One region of the Pyramidobacter piscolens W5455 genome, then DNA from elsewhere that is predicted to be linked to it. Evidence: riboswitches for the same ligand, from Rfam matches in the RefSeq annotation. Region 1 holds a riboswitch; each other region holds the start of a gene.
What was found. Region 1 has a riboswitch for cobalamin ahead of HMPREF7215_RS01625 (ABC transporter substrate-binding protein). Riboswitches for the same ligand answer to the same signal wherever they lie in the genome.
Positions count from the first base shown of each region.

Region 2: another riboswitch for cobalamin. It lies ahead of HMPREF7215_RS06715 (sirohydrochlorin cobaltochelatase); the one in region 1 lies ahead of HMPREF7215_RS01625 (ABC transporter substrate-binding protein).
Region 3: another riboswitch for cobalamin. It lies ahead of HMPREF7215_RS00790 (succinate CoA transferase); the one in region 1 lies ahead of HMPREF7215_RS01625 (ABC transporter substrate-binding protein).
Region 4: another riboswitch for cobalamin. It lies ahead of HMPREF7215_RS00775 (methylmalonyl-CoA mutase family protein); the one in region 1 lies ahead of HMPREF7215_RS01625 (ABC transporter substrate-binding protein).

Region 1 covers NZ_ADFP01000023.1:7,872-15,477, forward strand. The annotation lists gene HMPREF7215_RS01605 (helix-turn-helix transcriptional regulator) at 1-1,227, shown strand, start outside; gene HMPREF7215_RS01610 (ornithine cyclodeaminase family domain) at 1,224-2,390, shown strand; gene HMPREF7215_RS01615 (putative NPN-dependent ornithine cyclodeaminase) at 2,387-3,490, shown strand; gene HMPREF7215_RS01620 (L,D-transpeptidase family protein) at 3,605-4,267, opposite strand; cobalamin riboswitch at 4,410-4,578, shown strand; gene HMPREF7215_RS01625 (ABC transporter substrate-binding protein) at 4,729-5,736, shown strand; gene HMPREF7215_RS01630 (ABC transporter substrate-binding protein) at 6,101-7,105, shown strand; gene HMPREF7215_RS01635 (FecCD family ABC transporter permease) at 7,106-7,606, shown strand, end outside.
Region 2 covers NZ_ADFP01000074.1:16,457-24,062, forward strand. The annotation lists gene HMPREF7215_RS06700 (AMP-binding protein) at 1-1,308, opposite strand, end outside; gene HMPREF7215_RS06705 (GNAT family N-acetyltransferase) at 1,433-1,843, opposite strand; cobalamin riboswitch at 2,158-2,337, shown strand; gene HMPREF7215_RS06715 (sirohydrochlorin cobaltochelatase) at 2,457-3,365, shown strand; gene HMPREF7215_RS06720 (FecCD family ABC transporter permease) at 3,368-4,384, shown strand; gene HMPREF7215_RS06725 (ABC transporter ATP-binding protein) at 4,381-5,166, shown strand; gene HMPREF7215_RS06730 (ABC transporter substrate-binding protein) at 5,139-5,993, shown strand; gene HMPREF7215_RS06735 (precorrin-2 C(20)-methyltransferase) at 5,998-6,687, shown strand; gene HMPREF7215_RS06740 (membrane protein) at 6,690-7,589, shown strand.
Region 3 covers NZ_ADFP01000011.1:23,854-31,459, forward strand. The annotation lists gene scpA (methylmalonyl-CoA mutase) at 1-1,328, shown strand, start outside; gene meaB (methylmalonyl Co-A mutase-associated GTPase MeaB) at 1,361-2,491, shown strand; cobalamin riboswitch at 2,615-2,805, shown strand; gene HMPREF7215_RS00790 (succinate CoA transferase) at 2,949-4,454, shown strand; gene HMPREF7215_RS00795 (hypothetical protein) at 4,447-4,749, shown strand; gene HMPREF7215_RS00800 (anaerobic ribonucleoside triphosphate reductase) at 5,005-7,389, shown strand; gene nrdG (anaerobic ribonucleoside-triphosphate reductase activating protein) at 7,386-7,606, shown strand, end outside.
Region 4 covers NZ_ADFP01000011.1:15,706-23,311, forward strand. The annotation lists gene HMPREF7215_RS00755 (ABC transporter substrate-binding protein) at 1-1,014, shown strand, start outside; gene HMPREF7215_RS00760 (MATE family efflux transporter) at 1,248-2,582, shown strand; gene HMPREF7215_RS00765 (serine hydrolase domain-containing protein) at 2,611-3,999, opposite strand; gene HMPREF7215_RS00770 (hypothetical protein) at 4,190-4,639, opposite strand; cobalamin riboswitch at 4,852-5,012, shown strand; gene HMPREF7215_RS00775 (methylmalonyl-CoA mutase family protein) at 5,127-7,274, shown strand; gene scpA (methylmalonyl-CoA mutase) at 7,278-7,606, shown strand, end outside.

The DNA.
Region 1 (7,606 bases):
GACAGCGCGCCGACGAAGCCGCTGCTGCACAAAAACAGCCGCTTCCTCTACGTCCTTTCGGGAAAAGGCACGATCAGGATCTACGACAAAAACTATACGATGGAGCCGGGAGCGGTTATCGCCCTGCTGCCATGGGAAATTTCCGAAATCGTCGAAGTGAAGGAACCGCTGTGCTATTACCTGCTTATCTATCCGTTCGAGTTTCTGAATTTCATCGTCAAAAACCAGTTCAACATCGAAAACGAGAAATTCGACATGGTCACGCTTCTGTACCGCTACGGCGGCGTGCGCGTCCCGGAGCGGGAGCGCTCGCGCGTCAGGGCCCTCTTCGACGAGATCCGCCGCGAGATCGAACCGGTTTCCATCGCAACGTCCGCCGTCCGCCAGTCGTGGTCCGACCTGTACCTGACGGCGAAGCTGGTGGAACTGGTCGTCCTCTACCTGCGCTTGGCGCAGGACCAGGAAGAACGTTCCGACGGACAGGCCCGTCTTGAAAAAGAGGAAGAAAGCTGTTCCCCCCACATTTTTCAGTACATGTACCTGAATCTGCACCGCAAGCTGACGCTTCAGGACTTGAGCCGGATCTATTTTGTCAGCGAAGCGTCGCTTTCCCGCTACATCTTCAAGGTGACCGGGCTCGGTTTTTACGAGCTGCTTCAGGAAATGAAGCTGTCGAAGGTCATGTTTCTGCTGCTGCACACGAATATTTCCCTGGCGGAGATCGCCGACATCCTCGATTACTCCGACATATCGCATCTGTCCCGCGTCTTTTCCGACCAACAGGGGATCGGAGCGCAGCAGTTCCGCCGCTGCTACCGGAACAATCCCGGCGTCTCCATGGTTTTGCCCGCGCCGAAAGCCGGCAAGATCATCGAATACATATATCGGAATTTTGCGAGCGATCTTACCGTTTTGGACGTGGCGGAGCGGTTCAATGCCTCTCCCAGGATGGTCAACGAGTCCCTGGGCTACATCGTCGAGATGAACTTTACGAATTTCCTGAATTACCTGCGCATCCACGAGGCGGCGAACCTGCTGCTTCGCACCGATCAGTCGGTGACGGATATCGCGTTTCAGGTCGGCTACAATTCACTGCGGAGTTTCAACCGTAATTTTCTGAAATGGCTGAAAGTTACGGCCAGCGAGTTTCGAGAACGAGTGACGGAACAGAAAGACACGGTGGACATCGGCCACCTGTTTCGTTTGTCCAGAGAGGAGCAATCATGAAGTTTGAAATGCCTGTCTTTGCGTGCCCCGACTTCAATGACGCGAAGTTTCGGGGAGCGGGCGAAGTGAAATGCGCGAAAGTCGAGAAGAAAGGCGTGGCGCCGCGCGGCTTTTATCTGACCACCCATCTGCCAACCTTTTATCGCTGCAACGGAACGTGGCAGCTTCCCGAGCACAATTCGCTGAACTGCGTGGCCGTGCTCAAAGAGGGGAAAATCGCCGTCACGGAGATCCGCGACCTCGAAGTGGGGGACGAGGTCGTTCTGGGGCGCGCGACCGACGGCTCCGAGGGCGTCCTCGTGTACAAGGAAGGCTTCCCCGAAAGCGTTTACGCCGCGCCCGGCCGCGCCGTGGAGACCGCCTACACGACCGATTACGAACAGCTGTTCGCGCAGCTCGAGTACGAGCGCGACAACGGCGGCTACATCGTCTGGGTGCTCGGCCCCAGCGTCGTCTTCGACTACGACACGCGCGTCGCCCTCAACCACCTGGCCGAGAATGGCTACATCAGCTGCATGATGGGCGGCAACGCCATGGCTACGCATGACCTCGAGGGCGGTTTCCTCGGCACCGCGCTGGGACAGAACATCTACACGCAGGAAAACCAGCCGATGGGACACTACAACCACCTCGACCTGCTCAACGAAGTGCGCGCGGCCGGCTCCACGAAAAAATTCATCGACGAAGGCCACGTCAAAGACGGCATTATCAAGACTCTCGTCTCGATGAACGTGCCCTTGGTCCTCGCCGGCTCGATCCGCGACGACGGCCCGCTGCCCGAAGTGATCGGCGACACCGACAAGGCGCTGACGGAGATGAAAAAGCACCTCGACAAGGCCACGCTGATCATCGGCATCGCCACGATGCTGCACAGCCTTTCCGTCGCCAACATGGCGTCGAGCTATCACGTGCGAAAAGACGGCGCCATCACGCCGGTCTACATGTACTCTATCGACATCACCGAAAACGTCACCAACAAGGTGGTCGCGGCCCGCGAGCGCATCGCCGTCGTGCCGATGAACACCAACGTCCAGGACTTCGTCGTCAACTGCGAACGCGCGCTGATCGGCGCCGTCGCCCGGGAGCAGGTGGAGGCGATGGAAGTCCCCGCCGAGGAATTCGTCGTCGTCAAAAACGCGCAGCGCGAGGAGGCGGGCAAATGAATTTCGAAATGCCGAAATATCGCCACCCCGATTTCGAGCAGGAGTTCCTCAAGAACGCGCCCAACTGCCGTCTCGAAACCGTCGAGCGCGACGGGATCAGCCCCCGTCATTACCACGCCCTGTCGGTCTACCCCGAGTACTTCAAGATCAACGGCACGTGGGTGCTGGCGACGCAGAGCCGCATGGACACCGTCTGCGTGGCCCGCGACACGCCCGGCCGGGAGCGCGTCGAGATCGTCGAGTTCCGCAACTTGAAAAAAGGCGACAAAGTCGTGATCGGTCGTACCGAAGACGCCAGCGAGGGCATCTACGTGTGGACGCAGGGCTTCCTCGCCGAAACCGCGACCTCCGACACCTTCGCTTTCCGCGAAGGCCGTTCGCGCGAGACCGCCTACTCGCTCGACTACGACACGCTCTACGAAGTGCTGCGGCACGAGCGCGAACACCGCGGCTACGTGACGCTCGTCGTCGGCACGGCGCTGGCCCTCGACCAGAATTCGCGCCTGGCGCTCGAGCGCCTGATCCGCAACGGCTACGTGCAGGCGATCTTCTGCGGTTCCGAAACCGCCGCTTTCGATCTCGAGCGCGGCGTCTTTGACACGTCGTGGGGACAGAAAATCTTCGAACACGAGCAGAACAGCACCTACAACCTCTACGACACCATCAACCTCGCCAACTCCTACGGTTCGTTGGAAGCGCTCGTCGCCTCCGGCAAGGTCAAAGACGGCTTCGTCAAGGCCTGCGTCGAGTGCGGCACAGCTCTGGTCATGGCCGGCACCATCCGCGACCGCCTGGCCCTGCCCGGCGCCTGCAACAACGTCTACGCCGCTCAGAACGCCATGCGCGTCCACGCCCGCAAGACCTCGACCATGATCATGATGTCGGCGATCCTTTACACTATCGCCACCGGCAACATGACCCCCTCGTACAACGAGTTCGACGGCGTCGTCCGTCCCGTCTACATGTATACCGTCGACGTGCAGGAATTCGCCGTCAACAAGCTGTCCGACCGCGGCACCGTCACGGCTGTCAGCATGGTCACCAACACGCAGGATTTCGTGCGCAACCTCGACCGCGCGCTGAACAGGCCTCAGGATTGATTCGCGGCGATAAAAACTGCCCCGCCTTTCTCGCTTGCCGAAAAAGGCGGGGCAGTTTTTTATCGCCGCGGCGAATGATGAAAGAAATGGCTTTTGTATTTGGTATGGCTCCGTCTAAAAACGGGCGAGACGCTCCGCTTTCGGGACGATGACGATCCAGGCACCGTCGTGGCACTGGCGCAGCAGCTCGATCATGTCCCGGCGTTCGAGCGAGAGGCAGCCGGCGGTGGTCCAGTGGCGGCGGGATTTGACGTGGACGAAGATGGCCGACCCTCGTCCCGGCACGGCGGGGTCGGCGTTGTAGCCGACGGCCATGGCGTAATCGTACTGATAGTAGTCGGCCAGGTGTTCGCCGTGGATTTTTTTCGCGCTCTCCACCCAGGTGTTGTAGATTTTCGGCTGGTTCACGTCGTCGGCCCAGTAGGAGTTGGGAGTCACCGGGCGCCATTTCATGGCTGTGCCGGGGTTGGGCTTGTTGCCGAAGGCGTGCAGGATCGGGAAGGCGCCGACGGGCGTCTTCTTGTCGCCTTCGCGCTTGTTTTCCGTCAGTCCCAGCTTGCCGTAGCCGCACGGCGCTTCCAGCGTCTTTTCCCAGGCGCCGGCGTCGCTTTTCTTCCACAGAGAGAGCGCACGGTCGACGACGAGGATGATCTCGCCGGTCTTCTGCGCCGTCCGCGACGCGGCGAGCAGCTCGCGCAGATCGGCGGCCATGGCGGGCGCAGCCAACGCCGCGGCGGCGAAAAGCGCCGGGAAAATCTTTGCAAGAGTACGCTTCATAACGAGCAACCTCCTCTTTGGAATGATTCCATTGGGTGAGCCAAGCATAGCACAAAAGCGCCGCGCTGTCTGCGCGGGCTCCGCTTCAGTTCCGTCCTGTCTCAAGATTTGACAAGGGCGCCCGAAGGCGCTTAAAATATGTGAAAATGGAACGTCGCCGGGCGTCGGAAGCAGGTGAAAGTCCTGCGCGGCCCCGCCACTGTAACCCCTGACGAAGCGGTATTACGCTCACTGAAGGTCTTGTGCCCTTTGGGAAGAGTCCGCGCAGGAAGAAGGGGAGTCAGGATACGCGCCGGGCGACGCGAAGGAAGGCTTTTGCGCGGGCGAAATCTTTTCAGGGCAGCAGACATCACTGTCTCTAAAGGCACGGCCGCGGACCGTGTCTTTTTTTATGCCCGCGTTTTCTATAGAGGCGAGCCGGCGGGGGCCGGGTCACGTTTTTTGCGCAGGAGGTTCACAGCATGAAAAAGGTTCTTCGCAGTTTTCTTGTGGCAGCCGCTTCACTGGCCATGGCCGCGGCATCCTTCGCGGCGGAAACCGTTTATCCCGTAACCGTCGACAACGGCAATCGCCGGATCGTCTTCGAGAAGGCGCCCGAGCGCGTCGTCACCAACGGCGACAGCAACATCATCGAACTGATGTTCGCGCTGGGGCTCGAAGGCCGCATGGCCGGCTACGCGGGTTTCCCCGAGTACGGCGGGCAGGTCTCGCCGGAATACCGGGAGAAGCTCAAGGCGATCCCCATCGCCGCGCCCGGCTACATCACGCTGGAGGCTCTGCTCGGCGCCAATCCCGACTTCTTCCTGTCGGGCTACAATTACGGGCTCGACATCCCCGGCAGCACGGCCGGCGGCGCGATCACGCCCGAAGAGCTGGAAAAGCACGGCGTCAAGAGCTACGCCATCACCGAGTCGCTGATCCACGTGATGAAAAAAAACGTCGTCAGCCTCGAAGACACTTACGCCGATCTCGCCAATCTGGGCGTGATTTTCGACGTCCAAGACAAGGCGCAGCAAGTCATCGACGGCATGAAATCGCGCGCCGCAGCAGTGGAGGCCAAACTGGCGCAGATCGATACGGCCAAGCCTCTGAACGTGTTCATCCACCCCACATGGGGCGCTCCCGATCAGCCGCCCCGCTCCAACGGCGCGCAGGCCATGCCCAGCGCCCTGGTGGCGATGGTGGAAGCGCGCAACATCTTTGCCGACGTCGACAGCAGCTGGATCAAGGTGACATGGGAAGAGGTCGTCGCGCGCAATCCCGACGTGATCCTGCTGCTCGAAGCCGGCACGACGAACGGCGAGGAGCGCAAGAAGCTGCTGCTCGAAAATCCCGCGCTGCAGGGCGTGAACGCCGTGAAGGACGGGCGCGTTTACATTATCCGCATCGAAGACGCCTACCCCGGCCCCCGCGCTATCCGCGGACTGGAACTGATCGCCAAAGCTTTCTATCCCGAACTGTTCAAGTAAACGAAAGCGTTTTTTCGGAAGACGTGCCGCCGCGTCTGGGGGACATCCCACGATGCAGAAAGACGGGCGGCGTTCGTCATGCGTCAAAAAATGTAGGCCCTGTTCGCGCGGAGCGAGCCGCGGAACGGGGCTTTTTTCCAAGAGGGCCGCGGCCTTTCGGGATCGCGTTGTTTATACTAATTCTTGATAGAAAGTGTTGACATAGTTTTCTGGGCGCAGCGAGGGAGTTCAGTCGCTCAGAACTATCTCGACTGCTATGCAGTCTGCGCAGTTCGCTTTGTGAATCTCCCTCGCAGCGCCCTTGTGTTCGTCTTTTTGATTAAGAAATAGTATTAATCGTCTTAACTGAATCGGAGGTCTTACGATGAGAAAATCGCTTTGCGCCGTTCTTGCGGCGCTGCTGAGCGCCACGCTTTCCGCCGCGGCCGTGGGCGCGGCGGAAACGGTCTACCCCGCAACGGTCGATAACGGCAACCGCAAAATCGTCTTCGAAAAAGCTCCCGAGCGCGTCGTCACCAACGGCGACAGCAACATCATCGAGCTGATGTTCGCGCTCGGCCTCGAAGACAAACTCGTGGGCTATGCGGGATTCCCCGGCTCGAAACACCAGGTCTCGCCCGAATACCGCGAAAAACTGGCGAAGATCCCCGTGGCCCAGGAAGGCTACATCACGCTGGAAACGCTGCTCGGCACCGATCCCGATTTCTTCCTGTCTGGCTACAACTATGGCCTCGACATCCCCGGCAGCACGGCCGGCAACGCCGTCACGCCCGAAGAGCTGGAAAAGCATGGCGTCAAAAGCTACGCCATCACCGAATCGCTGATCCGCGTGATGAACAAGCCGCCTGTGACGTTGGAGGACACTTACAACGACCTGCGCAACCTGGGCGTGATCTTCAACGTGCAAGACAAAGCCGAGGCCGTGATCGCCGGCATGAAGGCGAGAGTATCGGCCATACGGGAAAAGCTTGCCGGCGTGAAGGCGACGCCATGCGTGTTCATCTTCCGCAGCTTCGGCACGCCGAACGAAGACGCACCGCGCGCCTGCGGCGGTCAGGCCATGCCCAGCGCTCTGCTTCGCCTCGCCCATGCCGGCAATATCTTCGACGACGTCGAAAGCAGCTGGATCAAAGTGACGTGGGAAGAAGTCGTGGCTCGCGACCCCGACGTCATCCTGATCCTCGAATACCGCGCCACGCCGGAAAACGAAAGCAAGGCCATGCTGCTCGACAATCCAGCGCTGCAGGGCGTCAAAGCCATCCGCGACAAAAAGCTGATCTACATGTCGGTGGACGAAGTCTATCCGGGGCCGCGAGCCGTTCGCGGACTGGAACTGATCGCCCGCGGGCTGTATCCCGGGAAGTTTTAAGTGGGCCGGTTCTTTGCCAAACGGAATCTGGCACCGCTGCTGATCGCCCTGACGGTCCTGCTGTTTTTCAGCGTAACGCTGGGAGTGTCGATGGGGACGGCCCCGCTGCCGTTCCGGCATGTGTGGGGAATCATCCTCCATCAGATATTTCCGGAATGGAGCTGGATCGGCGCAGAATGGCCGCGCAACGAAGTGGGCATTGTCTGGATGATCCGTTTCCCGCGCGTGCTGCTCGGCGCTGTCGTCGGCGCGGGGCTTGCCACCGCGGGGGCGGTGATCCAGTCACTGGTCCGCAATTCGCTGGCCGATCCTTACCTGTTGGGGATTTCTTCGGGTGCATGCGCGGGGGCGGTGTTCGCCATGCTTTTCATGACGCGGGTCTTCGGCGCCGCGCTGACCGGCATGTCGGGAGTTTCCGCGCTGGCCTTTGCCGGCGCGGCTTTGGCTTTCGTGCTGGTTTTTGCCATCGCGCGCCAGGGCAGCGGCCTGACCCCGGTGCGC
Region 2 (7,606 bases), on a different contig from region 1:
GAAGGCGCGCGGGATCTCGCCGTTGACGAGATGGCGCATGGACACGACGGCTGCCTGGGCGATAGACGGATGGACGTTGAGGATGCGCTCCACTTCCTGGGGATAGACGTTGAAACCGCCGACGATGATGATGTCGGTGAGGCGGTCGAGCACGGTGATGTAGCCGTCCGCGTCGTATTTGACGACGTCGCCGGTGTCGTACCAGCCGTCGGGGGACAAACGTTCGGCGGTGGCTTGGGGCGCTTCGTAATAGCCGTGGAACACGGACTTGCCGCGCAGTTTGAGCACGCCGGGCGTTTCCGGCGGCAGAGGGTCGCCTTGCTGGTCGCAGACTTTCCACTCGTAGCCGGGCAGGACGGGGCCGATGGTGCCGAGCTTGCGCGTCTTTTCGTCGTTGTTGAAGGTGACGACGGGCGAACACTCGGTCGTGCCGTAGCCTTCGAGAATGGGATGGCCGAACAGTTCCACGCTGGCCTGGTCGAGCGACAGGTTGAGACGGTCGCCGCCGGTGATGACGGCGCGGACCGTGTCGATCTCGATGGGATTGTGCGCGGCCGAGCGCTTCAGGAACTCGAGCATGGCGGGGACGAGGAACAGCACCGTGCACCCGGCGTCCCGGATCGCCTCGAGCGTTTTCAGCGGCGGCATAAAGGCGGGCACGGCGGCGACTTTCGCGCCGGCGTACTGGGGCAGCAGCATCGAGAGCGTCAGGCCGAAGGAATGGAAGTTCGGCAACGCCCAAATGATCGTGTCGTGCGGATAAATCGGAAAATGTTTGCAGATCGAGCGCACGTTGTCGATAAAATTTTCGTGGCTCAGCGGCACTGCCTTGGGCAGACCGGTCGTTCCCGAAGTCGTGAAGAACACGGCCCAGTCGGGGGTCGTCGTTTTGCGCTCCACGCCGCGGAATTTGTCAAGCGTTCCGGCCGTCGGTTCGATCTCCACGACGGGGTAGCGCAGCACACCCGCCGCGGCCTTGGCGTCGCCGCGGGCGACCACGATCGCGAAGGGCTGAACGAGGTCGATGGTGGGCAGCAGATTGTCGGTGCCGGCGCGCATGTTCAACGGGATCAACGTGCCTTTCAGACTCCAGACGGCAAGAGCCAGCGTCAGCAGCGCCGGGCAGTTGGGCAGCAGCGTCATCAGCCGCTGCCCCTCTTTGAAACCGGCCGCTATCAGCGCTTTGCGTTCCGCGGCGACGGCGGCCAACAGCGCCTGCCCCTTCAGCCAATCCCCGTTCCACCAAAATACGTCCGCGGCGGCGCGTTTTCTCAAACTCTCCCGCAGGAGATCTTCAAGACGTTCCATTTGTTTCCTCCTCGATAAAAGCGGCGGCAAAGTCTTTGCGCCGGCCGACTCGTTTCTCTGCTTGGCGCGCCCCGGCGAGGGCGCATTTTCAGGACAGACAGATTTTTTATGTCTTCGGCACGACTCAGCACTGGTACTTCATGGGCACGAACTGGGGCATCTCGCTGAAGCCGAGTTTCTCGTAAAAGGCTTGGGTGCCCGGCGCGCCGACCAGACCGATCCAGTCGATTCCGACGGCGCGGAGTTCCTTCACGAGCCGGGAGACGATCTTCTTTCCCCAGCCCTGACCGCGGTAATCGGTCCGCACCACGATGTCTTGGATGTAAGCGTCGCTGACGCCGTCGGAAAGGGCGCGTCCCATGCCGACCAGCTCGCTGGCGTCGAACAGGGCGACAAAACGGAAGGAATTGGCCACCATCGCGGGAATGACGTCTTCGCTCCAGCCTTCTTCCCACCAGCCGGCGTCCATGTAAAGATCGACAACCGCTTCGGGACGGACTGACGTCACCACTTCAAGGCGCAGTGAATTTTCCATTTCCAAAAGAAGCACCTCCATGAAAAATTTAACGCGGCATTTTCTTCAGTCACTGGGTATATGGTAATTTTTCGCCGCCAAATTGGCAAGCGCCGATTGCAGAAATTTGCCGCCTCGTTCGCCCTCAAAAATCCGACGGCGCGTTTTTCCGGCTCGGCGCGGCGCGGAACGTGAACCGTTTCCGCCGACGTTCCGGCGGCGAGAAATCATCTTCATCCCGGCGGCAAAATCCGCCGGGAATTTTTTTGAGACGCCTGCCGCGCAAAAAACGTTTTCATCTTCGTTATGTTTCATTGAAGCGGCTGCGAGTCCGTGTTATAATGATGACAATCGAACATGAAACTCCCTTTTCAAAGAGGAAGCCGGTGAAAATCCGGCGCGGCCCCGCCGCTGTAACTCTGACAAATCCGAAGCATGTCACTGATCGCGTTATTGGGAAGACTCGGACGAGGATGAAGAGAAGCCAGAATATTCTTTGAGGGAGCTTGCAAAGGGGGAATGTTTGCGTGGGCGAACTCCTGGGCGGCTGACCAGTGACAGCCGCGGCGGAAGGACACGACGCAGGGTCGTGTCTTTTTTTGTCTCCCGAGGCCTGAGCTTCGGAAAAAATTTCATGAAAGGTCGTCTGATGAACATGTCCTTTAAGTCCATGATCCTCGCCGTCACCCTCGCGGCCGTCGCTTTCTCCGGAATCGCCTGCGCCAAGGAAGCCAAAAAGGAAGAGAAGCAGGCAATCCTGATCACCTCTTTCGGCACTTCCATGCCCAGCGCCCGCAAAGCCATCGACAATTTGGTGGCCGCCGCCAAAAAGGCGTTCCCCGGCGCCGAAGTGCGTCTGGCGTTCACTTCCAACATCATCCGCCGCAAGCTGGCCCGCGAAGGCAAGAAGAACGTCCCGCCCACGCCCGTCATGGCCCTAGCGCAGCTGAACGACGAGGGCTTCGCCAAAGTCGGCGTGATGCCGACGCACATCATCCCCGGCGCCGAATACGACGAGATCAAAAACGTGGTCGAGGCTTGGGGCGAACTGAAAGGCAAATACGGCATCAAGGATCTGCGCCTCGGCAAGACGTTCCTTTCCAGCGTCGAAGGCTGCGACGAGATGGCGGAGATCCTCGTGAAGAGATTCGAGAAACTTGCCGACAAGGATACCGCCGTCGTGCTGATGGGGCACGGCACGCCGCATCACATCGCCAACGCCATGTACAGTCAGCTTCAGGTCGCTTTGGACAAGATCGCCGACGGTCGCTTCTTCATCGGCACCGTCGAGAACACTCCGATGATCGAGGACGTCGTCGTTGCGCTGAAGAAGGCCGGTTACAAGAAGACGCTCGTCTCGCCGCTGATGATCGTCGCCGGCGACCACGCCAACAACGATATGGCCGACGCGAACGATCCCGAGTCCTGGTACAGCATCCTCAAGAAGGAAGGCTTCGCCGTCGAGACCTACATCAAGGGGCTTGGCGAGGACAAAGGCGTCACGGCCGCCTTCGTCGAACACCTGAAGGAAATGATGAAGTAAAAATGTCTCCGTCGCCTGTCGGAAACTTCGAGCGCTGGCGTTCGCGGCTTTGCGCGCGGCGTTTGCGCCTGGGAGCGGCGCTCGGCGCGCTTCTTTTTCTGACGGCGCTGTGGCGGATCACGCAGGGAGAGTGGGACATTCCACTCTCCCGCGTCTTTGAACTGCTCTCGCCGTTTCTTCCGGCGGCCGAGAGCGAGACCGCCGAGGCTCTGGTGATCCGCGCCGTCCGCCTGCCGAGATTTTTCGCGGCGGTAGGCGCCGGCGGGTTGCTCGCCGTCTCGGGCGCGGTCCTTCAGGGGCTGCTGGCCAATCCGCTGGCCGAGCCCTACACGCTGGGCATCGCTTCCGGCGCGGCCTTCGGCGGCGCGCTGGGATTTTTTTTCAGCCGCCTGGCGGTGACGCCGATGGCTTTTGCCGGCGCGCTCGGCTCGCTGGCGTTGGTCAACCTGATCGCGCGCAAAAGCGCCGGCGGCAGCGCGTATCTGGTGCTGGCGGGCATCGTCGCCAACGCCGTGCTCTCGGCGGGAGTGACGTTTCTCAAAGCCGTCGCCGACGACAAGCTGGGCGCGATCGTGCTCTGGCTGATGGGCAGTTTTTCCGGCGCTTCGCCCGCCGCCGCGCGGCTGGTCTGGCTGGGAGCGGCGGTGACGCTGATCCCGGCGTGGCTTTGCGGGCGTCAGCTCGACGCCGTTTCGCTCGGCGAAGGTCAAGGGGAAATGCTCGGCATCGACGAAAGAAAATTGCGCCGGCGGCTGCTTTGCGCTTCGTCGCTGGGGACGGCCATGACCGTCAGCAGCTTCGGCATCATCGGCTTCGTGGGGCTCGTGGCCCCGCACATCCTGCGCGTCCTGATCGGACCTTCGCACCGGCCGCTGCTGTTTTTCAGTTTTCTGACCGGCGGGCTGATGACGGCTCTGGCCGACGGAGCGGCGCAGCGTTTGGGAGAGCTGCCCGTCGGCGTGATCACGGCGCTGATCGGCGGCCCTTTCTTCTGTTGGATCCTGGTGAAAAGAAAATGACCGCGCCGTCTTTCTCATTCCGTTTCCGTGCGCTCAGCGCCGGCTACGGCGGCCGCGAAGTCCTCGGAGGCCTGTCCGGTTCGATCGAGCCCGGCCAGGTGACGGCGCTGATCGGCCCCAACGGCAGCGGCAAAAGCACGCTGCTCAGAACGCTCGGCGGTTTTCTGTCCTACGGGGGCGAACTTGAGCTCGGCGGGCGCGAGATCAGGCGCTGTTCGCGCCGCTCGCTCGGCCGTCTGATCGGCGTCGTCGCCCAGCAGACTGTCATGAAAGCGGCTTTCAGCGTCTACGACGTGATCGGCTTCGGCCGTCTGCCCTACCAGCGCTTGCTGACGCGGCGTTCGTCCGCGGACGAACGCATCATCCAAGCGGCGGCCGAGCGTCTGGACATCGCGCCGCTGCTCTTTCGCCCCGTCACCGAACTTTCGGGAGGCGAACGGCAGCGCGTGCTCCTCGCCATGGCGCTGGCCCAGGACCCTGCCGTCTTTTTGCTCGACGAACCCACTTCGGCCATGGATCCCCGCCAGGCTCTGCACGCGTTCCGTCTTATGCGCGAGCTAGCGGAGCGGGGAAAGACCGTGGTCGTCGTCGCCCACGACATCAACGCCGCGCTGTTCTGCGCCGACCGGTACCTCGCTCTCCGCGGCGGCAGACTGATCGCCGAAGGACGCGCGGATCACATCGACGGCGGCGTGCTTGAATCCCTTTACGGCACGCCGTTCGCTCCTTACCTTTCGCCCGAAGGTGATAAAGCATGGCATCCATCTTCAAAAAAACGCTGACCATTTTCCTGATGCTGTTCGTTCTGGTCGCGCCGACGGCGGCTTACGAGCGGATCGTTTCTCTCTATCCCGGACACACCGACAACATCGTGGCGCTCGGCGGTCAGTCGCGTCTCGTGGGGCTGTCGAAGAGCGACGATCCTTCGCGGCTGCCTGAACTGCCGCGATTCGCCCTCAACGTCGGCGCCGAAGCGCTGCTGGCGCTCAAGCCGGATCTCGTGCTGACGCGCACTCTGGTGGAAAAGCAAAATCCCGAGCTGCGCGGCGTGCTCGAGCGCGCCGGCGTTCCCGTCATGCTCGTCGATCCGCCCTCGTGGGACGGGTTCGTCGCCTACCTGCGCGCGCTGGCGCCGCTGATCGGCGTCGCTCCGCAGGCGGCGGAAGCCCAGTTCGCGCAAGCCTGCGATGAAATCCGGCAGACAGCGGCGGCGCGCCGCGGCGGGCGTCCCGCGCCGTCCGTCTTCGTCGAAGCCACGGCCAAGGAACTGCATACCTGCGCCCCAGATTCATGGGCGGCGCATCTGCTTGAACTGGCCGGAGGCAGAAACGCCGCCGCGGACGCCGAACCGCTCCGCCGCGGCAGCGCCGTCGCCCCCTGGGGGGTAGAGCGCGTCATGAAGCTGCTCGCCGGAGGGCTGGATGTTTATCTCATCCAGCACGGGCCGATGAACCGCGCCTCGCTCGACGAGGTAAAGGCCCGCCCCTGGGCAAAGACGCTTGTTCCGGTCAAAATTGCCCAAATCCCCGAATACTGGCTGAGCCGTCCCTCGCTGCTCGGGCTCAAGGCAGGCGGCGCGGAACTGATGCGAATTTTCTACGGAGAGTGATCCTATGAAATTTATCGTGGCCGGCGTCGGCCCCGGCGATCCCGGCCTCGTCACTGTCGGCGCGCTGAAACTGATCGAGCGGGCCGATCTGGTGCTGAGCCCCCATTCTCATGCGGAACGGGCCAGCGTGGCCGAACAGGCCGTGCGCCCGCATCTGCCCGATCTGAAAACGACGCCGGTGCTGTTCCCGATGACCGGCGATGCGGCGTCCCGCGACGCCTCGCTGAAAGCGCAGCTGGAAGATCTGCGCCCCCAATGGCAAAACGCCGAGACGGTCGTGCTGCCCGTGATCGGCGACTCCACGCTCTACGCCACGGGATTCTACCTCTACGAACTGTGGAAACAGCTCGTTCCCGAGCTGGAGCTTGAACTGACGCCAGGCATCTCGGCGCACTGTCTGGCCGCGGCGAAGTCCGGTTCGTTCCTCGCCATGGGGACCGAGATCCTCGCCATCGTCCCTGCCACGGCGCCGCGCGAGCGGATCGTCGCCGCGCTGAAAGCGGCCGACGCCGCCGCGGTCTATAAGCCCTGCGCGCTGCGCGGACAGCTCCGCGCCACGGTGGAAGAAGCCGGCCCGTGGAAAAAGATTCTGCGCATCGACCGCGCCGGGCTGCCCGACCAAAAGATCTTCACGGACGCCGCGGCCCTGGGCCCCGCCGAGGAATACCTTTCGATCCTGCTGCTGTGGCGCTGACCATGGACTGGACGCCCCTGCTCCGCGGCGAACTGCGGCTGACGCTCGACATCCTCGCCGGATTTTTGATCGGCGCGCTGATCATCCGCACCGGACTGGCCGACAAAGCGCTGCGGCGCGCCCTGCCGCGGCTGAAACGCTGGGGCATCGGCGCTACGCTCGGCGCGGCGCTGACCGTCAGCCTCGGCTCGTCGAAAGCCGGTGCCGCCGTAGTGGCTTCGGCGCTGGACAGCGGCCGCATCTCACCGCGCACGGCCAAATGGGGCACGCTGCTGCTGGCCTTTCCGGCCTACGCGCGCCGCTGGGTCGCGACGATGATCTTGTCGTGCAGCTTGGCCGGCCGGGCGGGCGCTTTTTTCGCCTTGACGCTGCTGCTTCGCTCGGCGGCGAAATTCGCGCTCGAGCTTTTCATTCTCAACCGCGGCGAACACGACGACCGGCCGCAGGAAGAAAACGCCGCGGCGAGCCGCGGCGAATCGGCGCGGAATTTCGGCCTCAAGCTGCTGAAAACGCTGCCGCTGGCCTGGTTCTTTTACGCGCTCGCCGTGCTCGCCGTGCCGTGGGCGGAAAAATATTTACAGATCTGGCTGCGCGGCAGCGCCTTTTTCCCCCTGCCCGCCATGGCGGTGGCGGCGGCGTCTTTCGCCCACGTCTCCGCGGCGCTGGCGCTGGCCGGTGGCAGTCTGGCCGCGGGCGAACTTTCCGTCGCGCAGGCGGTCTTCGCGCTGCTTTTCGGCAACAGCCTGAGTCTGATCACACGGCTCGTGCGCACCAACGCCGGCTATTATTTCGGCTTTTTCCCGCGCGCCGTCGCTCAGTCCATGCTGCTGTGGAACGTCGCCGTTTCGGCCGCGCTGAGCCTGCTGACGTTGGCGCTGGCGGCGCTGCCGCTGTGCTTTTGAACCGAAAATTTGCCTTG
Region 3 (7,606 bases), on a different contig from region 1:
GGGCCATCGGCAAGAACTACTTCATGGAAGTGGCCAAGATGCGCGCCGCGCGCATGCTCTGGGGCAAGATCGTCAAGCAGTTCGATCCAAAGAACACCAAGTCCATGGCGCTGCGCACGCACTCGCAGACCTCGGGCTGGAGCCTGACCGCGCAGGATCCGTTCAACAACATCACGCGTACCTGCGTCGAGGCCATGGCCGCCGCGCTCGGGCACACCCAGTCGCTGCACACCAACGCCCTCGACGAAGCCATCGCCCTGCCCACGGATTTCTCCGCCCGTATCGCGCGCAACACGCAGCTCTACATTCAGGACGAGACCAAAGTCTGCAAGGTCATCGACCCGTGGGGCGGCTCCTACTATGTGGAAGCCCTCACCGACGAGCTGATCCGCCGCGCCTGGGCGCATATCCAGGAAGTCGAAAGCCTCGGCGGCATGGCCAAGGCCATCGACACCGGCCTGCCCAAGATGCGCATCGAAGAGGCCGCGGCGCGCCGCCAGGCCCACATCGACTCCGGCAACGAGAAGATCGTCGGCATCAACTACTTCCCGCTCGAAAAGGAAGACCCGCTCGACATTCTCGACGTCGACAACACCGCCGTGCGTCAGGCGCAGATCGCGCGCCTCGAAAAACTGCGCGCCGGGCGCGACCCCGAAAAAGTGCGGCAGTGCCTCGACGCCATCACCCACGCCATGGAAAGCGGCGAGGGCAACCTGCTCGAGCTGTCCGTCGAGGCGGCGCGCGCGCGCGCGTCGCTGGGCGAAATTTCCTTTGCCATCGAAAAAGTATGCGGGAGGCACAAAGCCGTGATCCGTTCGATTTCCGGAGTGTACAGCAGCGAATTCGCCGACGACGAAGTGATCAAGGAAGTCCGCCAGATGACCGACGACTTCGAGAAGCGCGAAGGGCGCCGCCCGCGCATCATGGTCGCCAAGATGGGACAGGACGGTCACGACCGCGGCGCCAAAGTCGTCGCCACCGCCTACGCCGACATGGGCTTCGACGTCGACGTCGGTCCGCTGTTCCAGACGCCGGCCGAGACCGCTCAGGACGCTGTGGACAACGACGTCCACATCGTCGGCATGAGCTCGCTGGCCGCCGGGCACAAGACGCTGCTGCCCCAGCTCGTCGAAGAGCTGAAAAAACGCGGCCGCGGCGACATCATGGTCGTCGCCGGCGGCGTCATCCCCGCGCAGGATTATCAGTTCCTGTACGACCACGGCGCCGCCTGCATCTTCGGCCCCGGCACGGTCATTCCCGCCGCCGCCCGCGAGATGCTGCAGGTGCTGAACAAGCGCCTTGCCGCCCAGGAAGGAGCCGCGAAATAAAAGTCTCCTCCCCCCGAAAAGGAGAAAAAACGATGAACACCGAAAACACCACCTACCAGCCCGAGTGGCAGCCGCAGAACGCCGGCGGCGAATTCGCCTGCTTCGTGACAAAGGGCGTGGACGGCACCGGCGCGCCTACCGCCGCCAACGTCCAGCCCGTGCGGCGCAACCTCTCCGTCGACGAATACGCGCGAGGCATCCTGAATGGCGAACGCGCGATCCTGTCGCGGGCCATCACGCTGATCGAGAGCAACGCTCCCAAGCATTTCGCCACGGCGCAGGAACTGATCCAAAAGCTGCTGCCCCACACGGGCGGTTCCATGCGCGTCGGCGTTACCGGCGTGCCCGGCGCCGGCAAAAGCACCTTCATCGAAGCGCTCGGCTCGTGGCTGTGCGACCGCGGGCACCGCGTCGCTGTGCTCGCCGTCGATCCCAGCAGCACCGTCACCAAGGGCAGCGTCCTCGGCGACAAGACGCGCATGGAAAAGCTGTCGCGCCACCCCAACGCTTTCGTGCGTCCGTCCCCGTCGGGCGGCACGCTCGGCGGCGTCACGCGCAAAAGCCGCGAGACGCTGCTGCTCGTCGAGGCGGCGGGCTACGACGTGGTCCTCGTCGAGACCGTCGGCGTCGGCCAGAGCGAAACGACCGTGCGCAACATGGTGGATTACTTCCTCATGGTGGCGCTGACCGGCGCGGGCGACGACCTGCAGGGCATCAAAAAGGGCATTATGGAGATCGCCGACTCGATTCTCGTCAACAAGGCCGACGGCGACAACAAAGTCAAAGCGTTGTCGGCGCGCGCCGACTTCGACATGATGCTCCACTACCTGCGTCCCGCCACGGAGGGCTGGGGCAGCCACGCCTACACCTGCTCGTCGCTGACGGGCGAGGGCATTCCCGAGATGTGGGGCGTGATCGAGGAGTTTTTCAAGACCGTGCGCGGCAACGGCGTCTTCGAAAAACGGCGCAAAGAACAGGTGCTCAAATGGGTCAACGACATGGCGCAGGAGCATCTGGAAAACCTCATCGGCGCCAACCGGGCCATCGCCGCCGCCAAGGCGCGCATCGAGGAGGAGGTCACCGCGGGCAAATTGCCGCCCACGCAGGCCGCCCAAGAGATCATCGACGTGATGGAGCGCGAGCTGTTCCACGCCGGGCGGTAGATGTTTTTCCGCCGCGCCAGCGATCGCCGGGCGCGAGCCGATCCGAAAAAAGCGGAGAAGACGTTCCACGTGGAACGTTTTCTCCTCTTTTATTTTTTTCTGCTATAATCTGTCTCAGAAACCCAATCGAATAATCAGCACGGTTCGAGACGCTGCGTCTCGATCAAAAAGGAACCGGGTGAGAATCCCGAGCGGTCCCGCCGCTGTAAAAGCCTCAGCTTCTCCACGCGCCACTGTGAGCCTCGCGCTCATGGGAAGGCGGAGAAGGCTCCATGGGCTTGAGCCAGAAGACTTGCCGCGCTGAGCACGAAAAAGTTCTCGCGAGCGACGGAACGTGTGTGCTGCTTCAGACCTTCTTTTTTGACCGAGGCCCCGGCGGCGTACGTTCTTTCGGCATTGAGTGCCGGAAGAATTTTTTTCGCGTGGACCGCCGCCGCGCCGAAAGGAAGGAAGAAACGTGTACAACCGCATCAGCAATCACGAGGCCGAGGCCAAGACCATGTCGGCGGCGCAGGCCGCCGAACTGATCAAGGACGGCATGACCGTCGGCACGAGCGGCTTCACCATGGCCGGGTACCCCAAGGCCGTGCCCATGGCGCTGGCCCGCCGCGCCGAACGCGGCGAGAAGATCCGCATCAAGCTGATCACCGGCGCGTCCGTCGGCGACGAACTCGACGGGCGGCTGGCGCGCGCCGGCGTGATCGAACGGCGTTATCCCTATCAGACCAACCAGAGCGTGCGCGAGCTGGCCAACGACGACCGCCTCGCCTATGTGGACATGCACCTCAGCCAGGTGCCCTTCTGGATCAAAAACGGCTACTTCGGCAAAATCGACATAGCCATCATCGAAGCGATCGGCATCGACGACGAGGGCAACATTATCCCCTCCACGTCGGTGGGCTGTTCCAACGTGCTGGCGGAGTACGCCGAAAAGGTGATCGTCGAGGTCAACACGGCGCAGCCCGTCAAGCTGGAAGGTATGCACGACGTGTACAGCCCGCGGCGCATGAAGGAGACCGAACCGATCCCGATCGTGCGCCCCAACAACCGCGTCGGCATGCCCTACATCCGCTGCCGTCCCGACAAGATCGCCGCCGTGGTCGTCACCGACATTCCCGATTCGACGCGCCATCTGGCGCAGACCGACGCAAGGTCCCAGATCATGGCCGACTATCTGGTCGCGTTCCTCGAGAACGAAGTGGCCTGCGGGCGGCTGCCGCGCAAGCTGCCGCCGATCCAGTCGGGCGTCGGCAACATGGCCAACGCCGTGCTGGGCGGCCTGCAGAAATCGAAGTTCCGCAACCTCTCCATCTATTCGGAAGTGCTGCAGGACTCCGTGCTCGACCTGATCGAGACGGAGCGCGTCTCGTTCGCCTCGGGGACGGCGCTGACCATCTCGCCCGAGCGCATCGACGCCTTTTACAAGAGTCTGGAGATGTACAAGTACAAGATCATCCTGCGCCCCGTGGAGATCAGCAACTCGCCGGAAGTGATCCGCCGCCTCGGCGTCATCGCCGTGAATACGGCGCTGGAAGTGGACCTCGAGGGCAACGTCAACTCCACGCACATCGGCGGCTGCCAGATCGTCAACGGCCTCGGCGGCTCGGGAGACTTCGCGCGCAACGCCGCGCTCTCGGTGTTCACCACGCCGTCGACGGCGAAGAACGGAACGATCTCCTGCATCGTCCCGCATGTGGCGCACGTCGACCACACGGAACACGACCCTCACGTGATCATCACCGAACAGGGCTGCGCCGATCTGCGCGGGCTCACGGCCTACGAGCGCGCCCGCGCGCTGATCGAGAACTGCGCGCACCCCAAGTTCCGCCCGGCGCTGCAGGCGTTCGTCGAGCGCAGCGCCGCGCGCCCCGGCTTCCGTCACGGCTTCGCGCCGGAGGATCCGCAACGCTGGATGCGGGATTATCGCCCCGAAGAAAACGAATCAGAGAAAGGGAATGACTGAAATCATGTTTTTGAAATCGCTTCTCGAGATCACGATGCTGATCTGCTTCGGCGCCGCCTGGCCCATCTCCATCTACAAATCGTGGACCTCGCGCAGCAGCAGGGGCAAGAGTCTGCTTTTCCTCGTCGTCATCATCGTCGGTTATCTGGCGGGCATCGGCAAATGCCTGCTGGACGGCGCCACGCACTGGAGCGTGGTCGCGCTTTACGTCGTGAACGTGACGATGGTCTCGATCGACATGCTGCTCTATTTCCGCAACGAAGCGCTGGAAAGAAAGGCCGCGGAAGCCCGCTAGGCCGCCGCGGCGAGCGCCGGGATCCCCGGCGGAAGCGTTCCGCGGGCATCGCCCCGCCGCTCCATGACTATATTTAGCGTACAAAAATTAAATCTATTCGTATATTTAGCGTTTATCTCTTTACGAGACGCTTTTTATGGTGTATGATGACGGCAAATTTCATTCCGAGACGGAATCCATCCGTTCGGCTTGGAAGAGCACGCCCGCCGAGGGCGCGGCATTCCGGCCGCAAATGAAGAAAGAGAGGCCTTTCAAGTGATCGAGACGATTAAGAAGAGGGACGGCCGTCTGGCCCCCTTCAACGAAGACCGCATCACCCGCGCCATTTTTCTCGCCGCGTCCGCCGTGGCGGAGAAGGAAGGCACGGCGGCCGACTACCGCATCGCCGAGGGGCTGACGTCGCAGGTCGTGCGCCGCCTCAACGAAAAGTACGCCTCCGGCTCGCCCAGCGTCGAGGACGTGCAGGACATGGTGGTGAAGGTGCTGATCGAAAACGGCCACGCCCGCACCAGCGAGGCCTACATCACCTACCGCAACGAGCGCACGCGCGTGCGCGACTCGCATACCCGCCTGATGAAGGCCATCGAAGAGATCACGTTCGCCGACGCCAAGACCGCCGACGTAAAGCGCGAAAACGCCAACATCAACGGCAACACGGCCATGGGCACGATGCTGGAATACGGCAGCGCCGTGTCGCGCGAATTCTGCAAGACGCACGTGATCCACCCGGCTCACGCCCGGGCGCACGACGAGGGCGACATCCACATCCACGACATGGATTTCCTCAACATGGGCACGCTGACCTGCTGCCAGATCGACATCCGCAAGCTGTTCAAGGGCGGCTTCTCGACGGGGCACGGTTTTTTGCGCGAGCCGCAGGACGTGATGAGCTACGCGGCGCTGGCGGCGATCGCCATCCAGAGCAACCAAAACGACCAGCACGGCGGCCAGAGCATCCCGTATTTCGATTACGGCATCGCCGACGGCGTGCGCAAGACGTTCCGCAAGCTGTACGCGGGCAATCTCGCCAAGGGGCTGGAACTGCTTCGCGACCTCGACGCGAAGTCCGCCGTCAAAGACGCGGAAAACCGCGCCGAAGCCGAAACGGGGCGCGCCATCAGCCTGACGGACGACGCCGAACGGGACGAGGCCGAGCGGAAGATCCTCGCCGCGTCGCTGAAAACCGACGAGACGGAGCTGATCAAACTTCAGGCTTTCGCCCGCAGGGAAGCCCTCGCCGAAACGGACCACCGCACTTATCAAGCCATGGAGGCGTTTATCCACAACCTCAACACGATGCATTCCCGCGCCGGCGCGCAGGTCCCTTTCTCGAGCATCAATTTCGGCACCGACACGTCTCCCGAGGGGCGCATGGTCTCGCGCAATCTGCTGCTGGCGACCGAAAAAGGGCTGGGCGACGGCGAGACGCCGATCTTCCCCATCCTCATCTTCAAGGTCAAGGAAGGCGTCAACTACAATCCCGGCGATCCCAATTACGACCTGCTCCGGCTCTCGTGCCGCGTCACTTCCAAGCGGCTTTTCCCCAACTTCAGCTTCCTCGACGCGCCCTTCAACGCCGAATACTACAAGCCCGGCGACCCCGACACGGAAGCCACCTACATGGGCTGCCGCACGCGCGTGGTCGGCAACCGCTGCGGCGAATCGACCGTCAGCGGGCGCGGCAACCTGTCCTTTACCACGATCAACCTGCCCCGCCTCGGCATCGTCCACGGACGGGCGCTGGGCGGCGCGACCGATCTCGACGCTTTTTTCAGGGACCTCGACGGCAAGATCGACCTGGTCGTCGATCAGCTGCTGGAGCGTCTGGAGATCCAGAGCCGCCGACGCGTCAAAAACTTCCCGTTCCTGATGGGACAGGGCGTGTGGAAAGGCTCCGACGGCATGAACGACGAGGACGAACTGCGCGACGTGATCCGCCAGGGCACGCTGACGCTCGGCTTCATCGGCCTGGCCGAGTGTCTGGTGGCCCTGACGGGCAAGCACCACGGCGAAAGCGACGAGTCGCAGGAGCTGGGGCTGAAGATCGTCCGCCACATGAGGGAACGCATGGATCAGGCTTCGGAACAGTACGACCTGAATTTCTCCCTCATCGCCACGCCCGCGGAAGGGCTGTCGGGGCGCTTCACCCGCCTCGACGCCCAAAAATTCGGCGCGATCCCCGGCGTCACCGACCGCGAATATTACACCAACTCATTCCACGTGCCCGTGTATTACAAGATCGGCGTCTTCGAGAAGATCGCCCGCGAAGCGCCCTACCACGCGCTGACCAACGGCGGGCACATCAGCTACGTGGAGCTGGACGGGCTGGGAGCCAACAACCCCGAAGCCTTCGAAACCATCGTGCGCGCCATGAAGGAGGCGGGGATCGGTTACGGCAGCATCAATCACCCCGTCGACCGCGACCCCGTCTGCGGCTACACGGGCGTCATTTCCGGCGACGTGTGCCCCCACTGCGGGCGCCATGAATCCGACGGCCCCGTCGGCTTCGAGCGCATCCGCCGCATCACCGGCTATCTCGTGGGAACTTTGGACCGCTTCAACAACGCCAAGCGCGCCGAAGTCCGCGACCGCGTCAAGCACAATCAGTGCGGAGCGGAGGAAGAGGCGAACGCCAAATGAAGATCCGCCTCGCCAGTCCGATGACCCGCGACAGCATCGTCGACGGGCCGGGGCTGCGGGCGGTGATCTGGGCTCAGGGATGCTTCCACAACTGCCCGGGCTGCCACAATCCGTGTACGCACAACCCGTTCGGCGGCTTCGAGATGGACGCGGACGACCTGATCGCCCAGCTGGACTCGCTCCATCTGCAGCAGGGGCTGACGCTTTCCGGCGGCGA
Region 4 (7,606 bases), on a different contig from region 1:
AAAAACGCCGTCGAAGCCGAAGGCGACAATTACGGCCGGCATCCTGTCGGCACGGGGCCTTTCAAATTTTCGGAAATGCTCAAGGGGGATCACGTCTCTTTTGAGCGATTCGACGATTACTGGGGTCTCAAGCCGCGCTTCAAAAGCCTGATCATGCGCACCATCCCCGAACCCGCCAGCCGAGTTATCGAGCTTGAGACAGGAAACGTCGATCTCATCTACGACATCCCCAACAGCGACTTCAGACGCCTTGAAAACGAAGAAAAAGTCAGAGTGTATCATAATCCCGGGCTGGCGCTCACCTACATGGGCTTCAACACTCAGATCCCGCCATTCGATAACCCCAAGATCCGCAAGGCTATCACCCTCGCCATCGACCGCGAAGCCGCTCTGAACGTCGTTTACCACGGGCTCGGCGTCGTGCCGACCAGCGTGCTGCTGCCGATCCACAACTATTTCCCCGAACTGGCCGCTCCGGAATACGATCCGGACAAGGCGCGAAAACTCCTCGAAGAAGCGGGCGTGCCCAATCTTTCGTTTACCCTTTACACGAACGAAAGCAAGCAGCGCCGCAACTACGCGGAAATCATTCAGTCCATGCTCGCCGACATCGGCGTGACCGTGCAGATTAACGTGCTCGAGTGGGGCAGCTTCCTCGAACAGCTCAAGAACGGCAATCTTCCCGTCTTCATGATCGGCTGGGGTTCCAGCGTCAACCCCGACCCCGATGCCTACATCAAGACCGCCATGCACTCGCGTTTTGCCGGTTCGACGAACCGAGTCTGCTTGAAGGACAAAGAAGTGGACGAACTTCTCGAACAGGGAGCCGTGACCGAGGACGGGCCGGAGCGCGCTAAAATTTACGCGCGTCTCTGCGAACGCATCGACGAACTGAATCCCTGGTGCTGTCTGGCGATCGCCGACACGCTCTACGGGACCAACAAGGATCTCAAAGGCGCAGACGGATTCTATCACGGCACGCTGAACCCGCTGAACAGCGTTTTTTACGAATAACCGCTATCTCCGGAACCGTACGCGAAGCAAAATTCGGCTGTTTCGCCGACGGGGGCGAGCTGCGAAAAAATCCCGCTGGTCATTTTGATCAGCGGGATTTTTCATGTAGAATATTCTGTAGAAAGACATGAACGGCAGCAATATATGCGGCAAGACAAGAGCATCCGAGAATCTTCGTGTCGTCCGAGTATAAAACGGCGTTCGCATCATGGAGAACTTTGCGGGAGGAAAAAATGGATCTGGGCAGAGACAATATCGTCAAGCTGATATTTTATCATTCCGTGCCGGCGACGGTAGGTATGCTTGTCAATGCCGTCTACAACTTGGCGGATAGGATCTTCATCGGCTATGCCGTTGGCGCGGAAGCTTTCTCGAGTATGAGCGTCGCCAGCGCGGTCTTTTTGGTGCTGCAGGCTTTCGGAACCTGGATCGGCATTGGCGCGGCTTCCTTGATTGCGATCAAAATGGGAGAAAAACGGCCGCAGCGGGTCGAAGAGCTGATCGGCGGCGCGCTGGTCACTCTGGCGACGACCTCGGCCGTCGTCTTCTTGGGCGTATCCGCATTTCTTGACGACGTGCTGTATTTTTTCGGCGCCAGCGGCAGCACCATCCCTTACGGCAGAGAGTATCTGATCGTGATCGCGTGTGGGTTGCCGTTCATGATAACGGGCACGGGGCTGTACCACATAAACAGGGTGATCGGCTATCCGACGGAGGCGATGCTGTTCACAGCTGTCAGCGCGCTGCTCAACGTTCTCCTCGATTTCGTCTTTCTCTTTCCTTTCGACATGGGGATCGGCGGCGCGGCGCTGGCCACGGTGATTTCGCAGTTCATCCTGTTGTTGTGCCTGCTGCGGCTCTTGCTGAAAAAGACGACGGCATACGGCGTCCGTCTGAAAAATTTAAAGTTACGATACCGCGACGCGCTGGATATCTACATAGCTGGGCTCTCCACGTTTTTCACCCAGGTCGTTTCTTCGCTGATCGCCGCGGCGGCGAACAATCAGCTGCTGCGCTATGAAAACTATTTCGCGGTCGGCGCTTACGGCGCTATCAACATCACGTATTCCGCCGTTCTGATGCCGGTTTTCGGGATCGGACAGGGCAGTCAGCCGATTATCGGCTACAACTATGGAGCGAAATTTTACGCGAGGGCAAGAGAAGCTCTTTACAAATCTCTGCTCCTCGCCTTTCTCATCGGTATAGGCGGCTGGCTGCTCTTTCATCTCCAGTCAGTGGAAGTGATGTCGGCCATCACCAACGGGGACGGACGGATCATGTCTTACGCCGCGGACGGTCTGGAAAAATTGACGCTGCTGTTTCCTCTCGCCACCGTCCAAGCGGTCGGACAGGTGTATTTTCAGTCGATCGGAAAGCCGAAGAAGACGCTGCTGCTCAGCGTGCTTCGCCAAACCGTCTTCTTGATCCCGATGCTTTACATCCTGCCGCAGTTCTGGGGGACAGACGGCGTCTGGTACGCCATTCCCGTCGCGGAGTTCCTTTCTTTGCTTTGTACGGGATCCTTTATTGCTGTGGAAAATTATCGGATGAGAAAATACTTGGGCTAAAAATCTGTTCAAAAAACTCTGCCGCAGATCAGCCGACTTTCGGCACGATGCGGTCGTTCAGGCGCAGGCCCCAGACGGTTCCGTCTTCGCTGAAGCAAGGGCGCAGCTCGGATACGGCGAAGCCGCTGCGCAGCAGCGCCATGCGGCCGCGCACCATGCGAACGTTCGCCGGTTTGCCGTCGTTGAGGACGGAAATGCCGCTGCCGTCCCTTTCGATGACGACCTCCGCGCCTTCGCCGGAGCGGTAGCGTCCGCAGGCGGCCTCAATGACTTCCGGCTCCCAGGGGCAGTCGGTCCAGAGGTCTTCCGGCTGCGGCTCCCAGCCGGCGGCGATGCGGAGCAGCGCGTCGGCGATCAGCGAGACGGGGACGTTCTGCGTGTTGCACAGCACGACCGCGCCGCGTTCGAGTTCCGGCGACCAGGCGATGTGCGAGGAAACTCCCGGCAGGCTGCCGCCGTGGCGGTACACCGTGAGGTCGCGCATGAAGCCGACGCTCAGTCCGTAGCCGTAGAACTGATGATGCTTCGCCGCCACGCGCGGGCTTACCATGTCGCGGACGCTCCGTTCCGCGACGATCGCGCCCGCTTCGCCGCGGCCGCCGTTGAGATACATGCGCAGATACTTTTTCATGTCGCCCAGCGTGGATTTCATCGCGCCGCCGCCGTTGAGTACAAAGGCGCTGCGGTAAAAGTCGAGGTTGCCCTCGCTCACGCCGAGGTCGTCGCTGTACAGCAGCGACGTGTCGGCGTCGGCGGCGGGGCGCAGGAATCCGCAGGTGCTCCGGTTCATGCCGAGCGGCGCGAGGATGCGGCGCTCCACGTAGCGGGCGTACGACCCTTCGCCGCCGCGGCGGCGCACGATGTCGCTGAGGATGCCGTAGCCGTCGTTGCAGTAGCTCATGTATTCGCCGGGGCGCCCCAGCCGCGGCGCGGGATCGTCCATGGCCTGCGTCACCAGCTCGATCGCCGCCTGCGCGACGCGGTCGTCGTAAGCCGTTTCCTGCGAGCGCGGATCGACGCCCAGTTTTTTCAAAAGGTCGGGCAGCAACGCGCGCGGCATGGGGAAATAGCCGCCGCTGTGGCTCAGGAAGTGCGCCACGCTCACGGGGGCCTGCCCGGCGTTTTTGAATTCCGGGCAGTAGGCGGACGCCGGCGCCTGCAGATCGACGAGGCCTTTTTCCGCCATCTGCATCAGCGCCAGCGCGGTGAAGGACTTGGTCACCGAGGCCAGGCCGAAGATCGTGTTTTCGTCGACGGGCAGGCGTCGCGCCGCGTCGCGGGAACCGAAAAATTTCTGATAGGCCGTACCGCGCCGATCGACGACGGCGACGGCAATGCCGCGGGCGCGATGGGCCGCCATGATTTGTTCCGCATAGTCGCAGAAAGCGGATTCTTTTGTCCGAAAAGGATCTGTCATCGATGATTCTCCTTGAGAGCGTAAATTTTGAGGCGTGAAAACGGCCTTATTATAAACGAAGCGGGGCAAAACAGACGGCCAAGAGTCACGTTCAGCCCGCCTTCGGGCGGCGGCTCGCGCGCCGGATAAAAATACGCTGCGGAAAGGGGACAAAGCGACCCTTTCGCAGCGTATTTTTGTCGCCGCACGGTCAATGGCCGGCGGCGCTTTTTTCGCCGATGGAGGCGGCGATGTCGTTGGCTTCGGAGTCTTTGCCGAAGACGTAGACCATGAGGATGCGCCCGCGGCTTTCCAGCACGCGGACGTTGACCGGCTCGCCGTTCTGGACGAAATCCAGGCGCAGCGAGCCTTTTTTGTCGCGGCGGATGTCGTTCTTTTTCACGCCCACCGCGTCGGCCAGATTTTCGGCCACGCTCTTGACGGTGCCGCTCTGGGTGGTGGCGGCCTGATCGACGATGACGGCCGCGCTTTCGTTCTGATTATAGATCAGGACCTGTTCGCCCTGTCTGAAGGACCAGCCGTCGGGGATCTCGACCGACAGGCCGTAGAAATTGACGCTCATTGCCGGCAGAGGACGCGCGGCCGACAAAAAGAACAGCATCGTCAGCAGGGCGACGCTCGACGCCGATATTTTTTTCATGAACACGAACCTCCTTTGCCGCCGGAGGACTTACGGACGCCTCCGGAAGTTACGCCCTGATTCTAGCAGACGGGAAATGCCCGCACATGAGAGAAAACAACAATCCTTTGGGCGGACGGGGGCCGCTGCTTCTCGTCTTTTCTTTCGCATTTTCCGACAACGCGAAACACAACACTGAAACTTGAACCGTCTTTTTCTCTCTGAACGTTTCTTTTTACTCTTTTGAGGTGGATTCGAGGAAATTTTTATTGTAAAATAAGAAGTCATGATATGCAGTTTCAGCCCGGGGAATTTGGTGAAAGACCAAAGCGGCCCCGCCACTGTGAGCGTTTTGCGCGCGAGTCAGGATACCGGCCTGAAACGGGGGAACAGAGAGCGAATCTTGCGCGGGCGGGATTTCGCCGCGCAAGCGCGTTTTCTTCGCTGATTTTTTTCCGCCGGCGGGGGAACGGGCAAATTTTCAGCGTCAGGGAGGATTTGATTCACCATGGAAAAAGACCAGCAGAAGTCTGCGCCGATCACTCCTGTCACCTTTGACGAGTTCAAAGTCCCCACGTACGAGGAGTGGAAGCAGGCCGCCGAAGCGGCTCTGAAGGGGGCGCCCTTCGACAAAAAAATGTTCACGCCGACCTGCGAAGGCATCACACTTCAGCCTATCTACACGGCCGAGGACGTCAAGGATCTGAAAGACTGCCAAACTTTTCCCGGCGAACAGGATTATCTGCGGGGCGTCAGGAGCGCCCCTGCGCACGGCAAACTCTGGGAGATCGCCCAGGGCGTCGACGCGCGCGGCCCGCGCCGGGCCGGCGAACTGGCCGCCGAGGAACTGAAAAGGGGCGCCACGGCCATCCACCCGGTGCTCGATTACTCCAGCACGCACGGCATGGACGTCCCCGCCTGCGAGCGCCGCGGCGTCAGCATCTGCTCGCTCGAGCATCTGGAAAAGTTTTTCGCCGACGCCGATCCGAGCGCGCACGAGCTGCACGTCGCCGCCGGCGCGTCCGCCCTGCCGATGCTGGGCATGATCGCCGCCTGGTGTAAAAATCACGGCGTCGCGCCTTCCAGCCTGAAAGGCTGCGTCGGCGCCGACCCCATCGGCGCGCTGGCCCGCGACGGCTCCCTGAGCCGGTCGCTCGGCAGCCTGTACGATGAAATGGCGCAGACGCTGCTTTGGGCCGAAAACAACCAATGCGCGCTGCGCACGGTCCTGATCCGCGGCAGCGTCTACGCCGACGCCGGAGCGTCCGCCGTTCAGGAGACGGCCTGCGCGCTCGCCGACGCCGTCGCCGTGATCCGCGCCATGTCGGAACGCGGAATCGCCCCCGAGGTGACCGCCCGCCATCTTCGCTTCGAGGTCGGCCTCGGCGCCAACTTCTTCATGGAGATCGCCCGCCTGCGCGCCCTGCGCGTGCTCTGGGCGCACGTCGCGCGCGCCTTCGGCTGCGAGGGTGAGAGCGCGAAGGTCAACGTCATCGCCAAGACCTCGCCGTTCACCGTGACGGTCTACGATCCCTACGTCAACATCCTGCGCACGTCCACGCAGGCCTTCTCGGCCGCCGTGGCCGGCGTCGATTCCATGAACGTCAACTGCTTCGACTGGGCCGTCCGCCCCGCCACCGAACAGGCGCGCCGCATCGCCCGCAACCAGCAGATCATGATGCAGACCGAGTTCAACCTCGACGCCGCCGTCGATCCCGCCGGCGGTTCCTGGTACGTGGAGACTCTGACCCGCCAGGTCGAAGACCGCGCCTGGGAGCTGTTCCAGAAGGTCGAGGCCGAAGGCGGAATCGTCAAGGCCCTTCAGTCCGGCCTGATCCAGAACGAGATCGGCGCCGTGCTCGCCGATCGCTTCAAGAAGCTCGCCACCCGCGCCGAACGGGCCGTCGGCAACAACATGTACGCCAACATGGCGGAGACGCCGCTCGACGTGCCCGCAAGCGACCTGGCCGAGTTCAAGGCCGACCGCGAGGCCAAGGTGGCCGAGATCAAAAAGCGCCGCTGCCCCGACTGCCTCGCCAAGGCGCTGAAAGACGTGGCCGAGAGTTCCAAGTGCGGCAAGGGCGGCCAGGTCGTCCACGCCGCCGAAGCGTTCGCGGCCGACGCGCTGCTGTCCGATCTGTGGAAAACTCTCGACGCCGCCGGGCCCTGCGATCTGAAAGTCGCGCCGCTTGAGCCGCACCGCTGGACCGAACAATACGAAGCGCTGAGGAAACGTACCGAGGACTACGCCGCCACAACCGGCGGCAACGTCAAAGTTTTCCTCGCCAACATGGGCCCCATCCCCCAGCACAAGCCCCGCGCCGATTTCAGCACGGGCTTCTTCGAAGTGGGCCACTTCGAAGTGCTGAAGAACGACGGCTTCGAGACCGTGGAACTGGCCGCCGTAGCCGCCGCGGAGAGCGGCGCCGACGCCGCCGTGATCTGTTCCACCGACGACACCTATCCCGAGCTCGTGCCGCCGCTGGCCCGGCTGATCAAGCAGAAGCGCCCGGACATGACCGTATTCCTCGCCGGCGCGCCCGCCCCCGAGTTCAAGCAGAGCTATCTCGACGCCGGCGTCGACGATTTCATCCACGTGAAGGCCAACTGCCTCCAAGTCCTCTCCGCCATGCAGAAAAAAAAGGGGATGTGCTAGACCATGTATCAGAATCCTGATTTCACCAAGATCGCCTTCAAGGAAGAGAGCCGCGCCGAGTCGCGCCAGCAGTGGGAAGCGCGCGTCCTCAGGGAAACGGGCCGTTCCGTTTCCGAACTGTGCACGCGCACCATGGAACAGATCGACGTCAAGCCGCTCTACACCGCCGACGATTACGCCGGCATGCATCACCTCGGCTTCATGGCGGGCATCCCGCCGTTCCTGCGCGGCCCGTACCCCACCATGTACGTGGCCCGTCCCTGGACGGTGCGCCAGTACGCCGGCTTCTCCACGGCCGAGGAGTCGAACGCGTTTTACCGCCGCAACCTCGC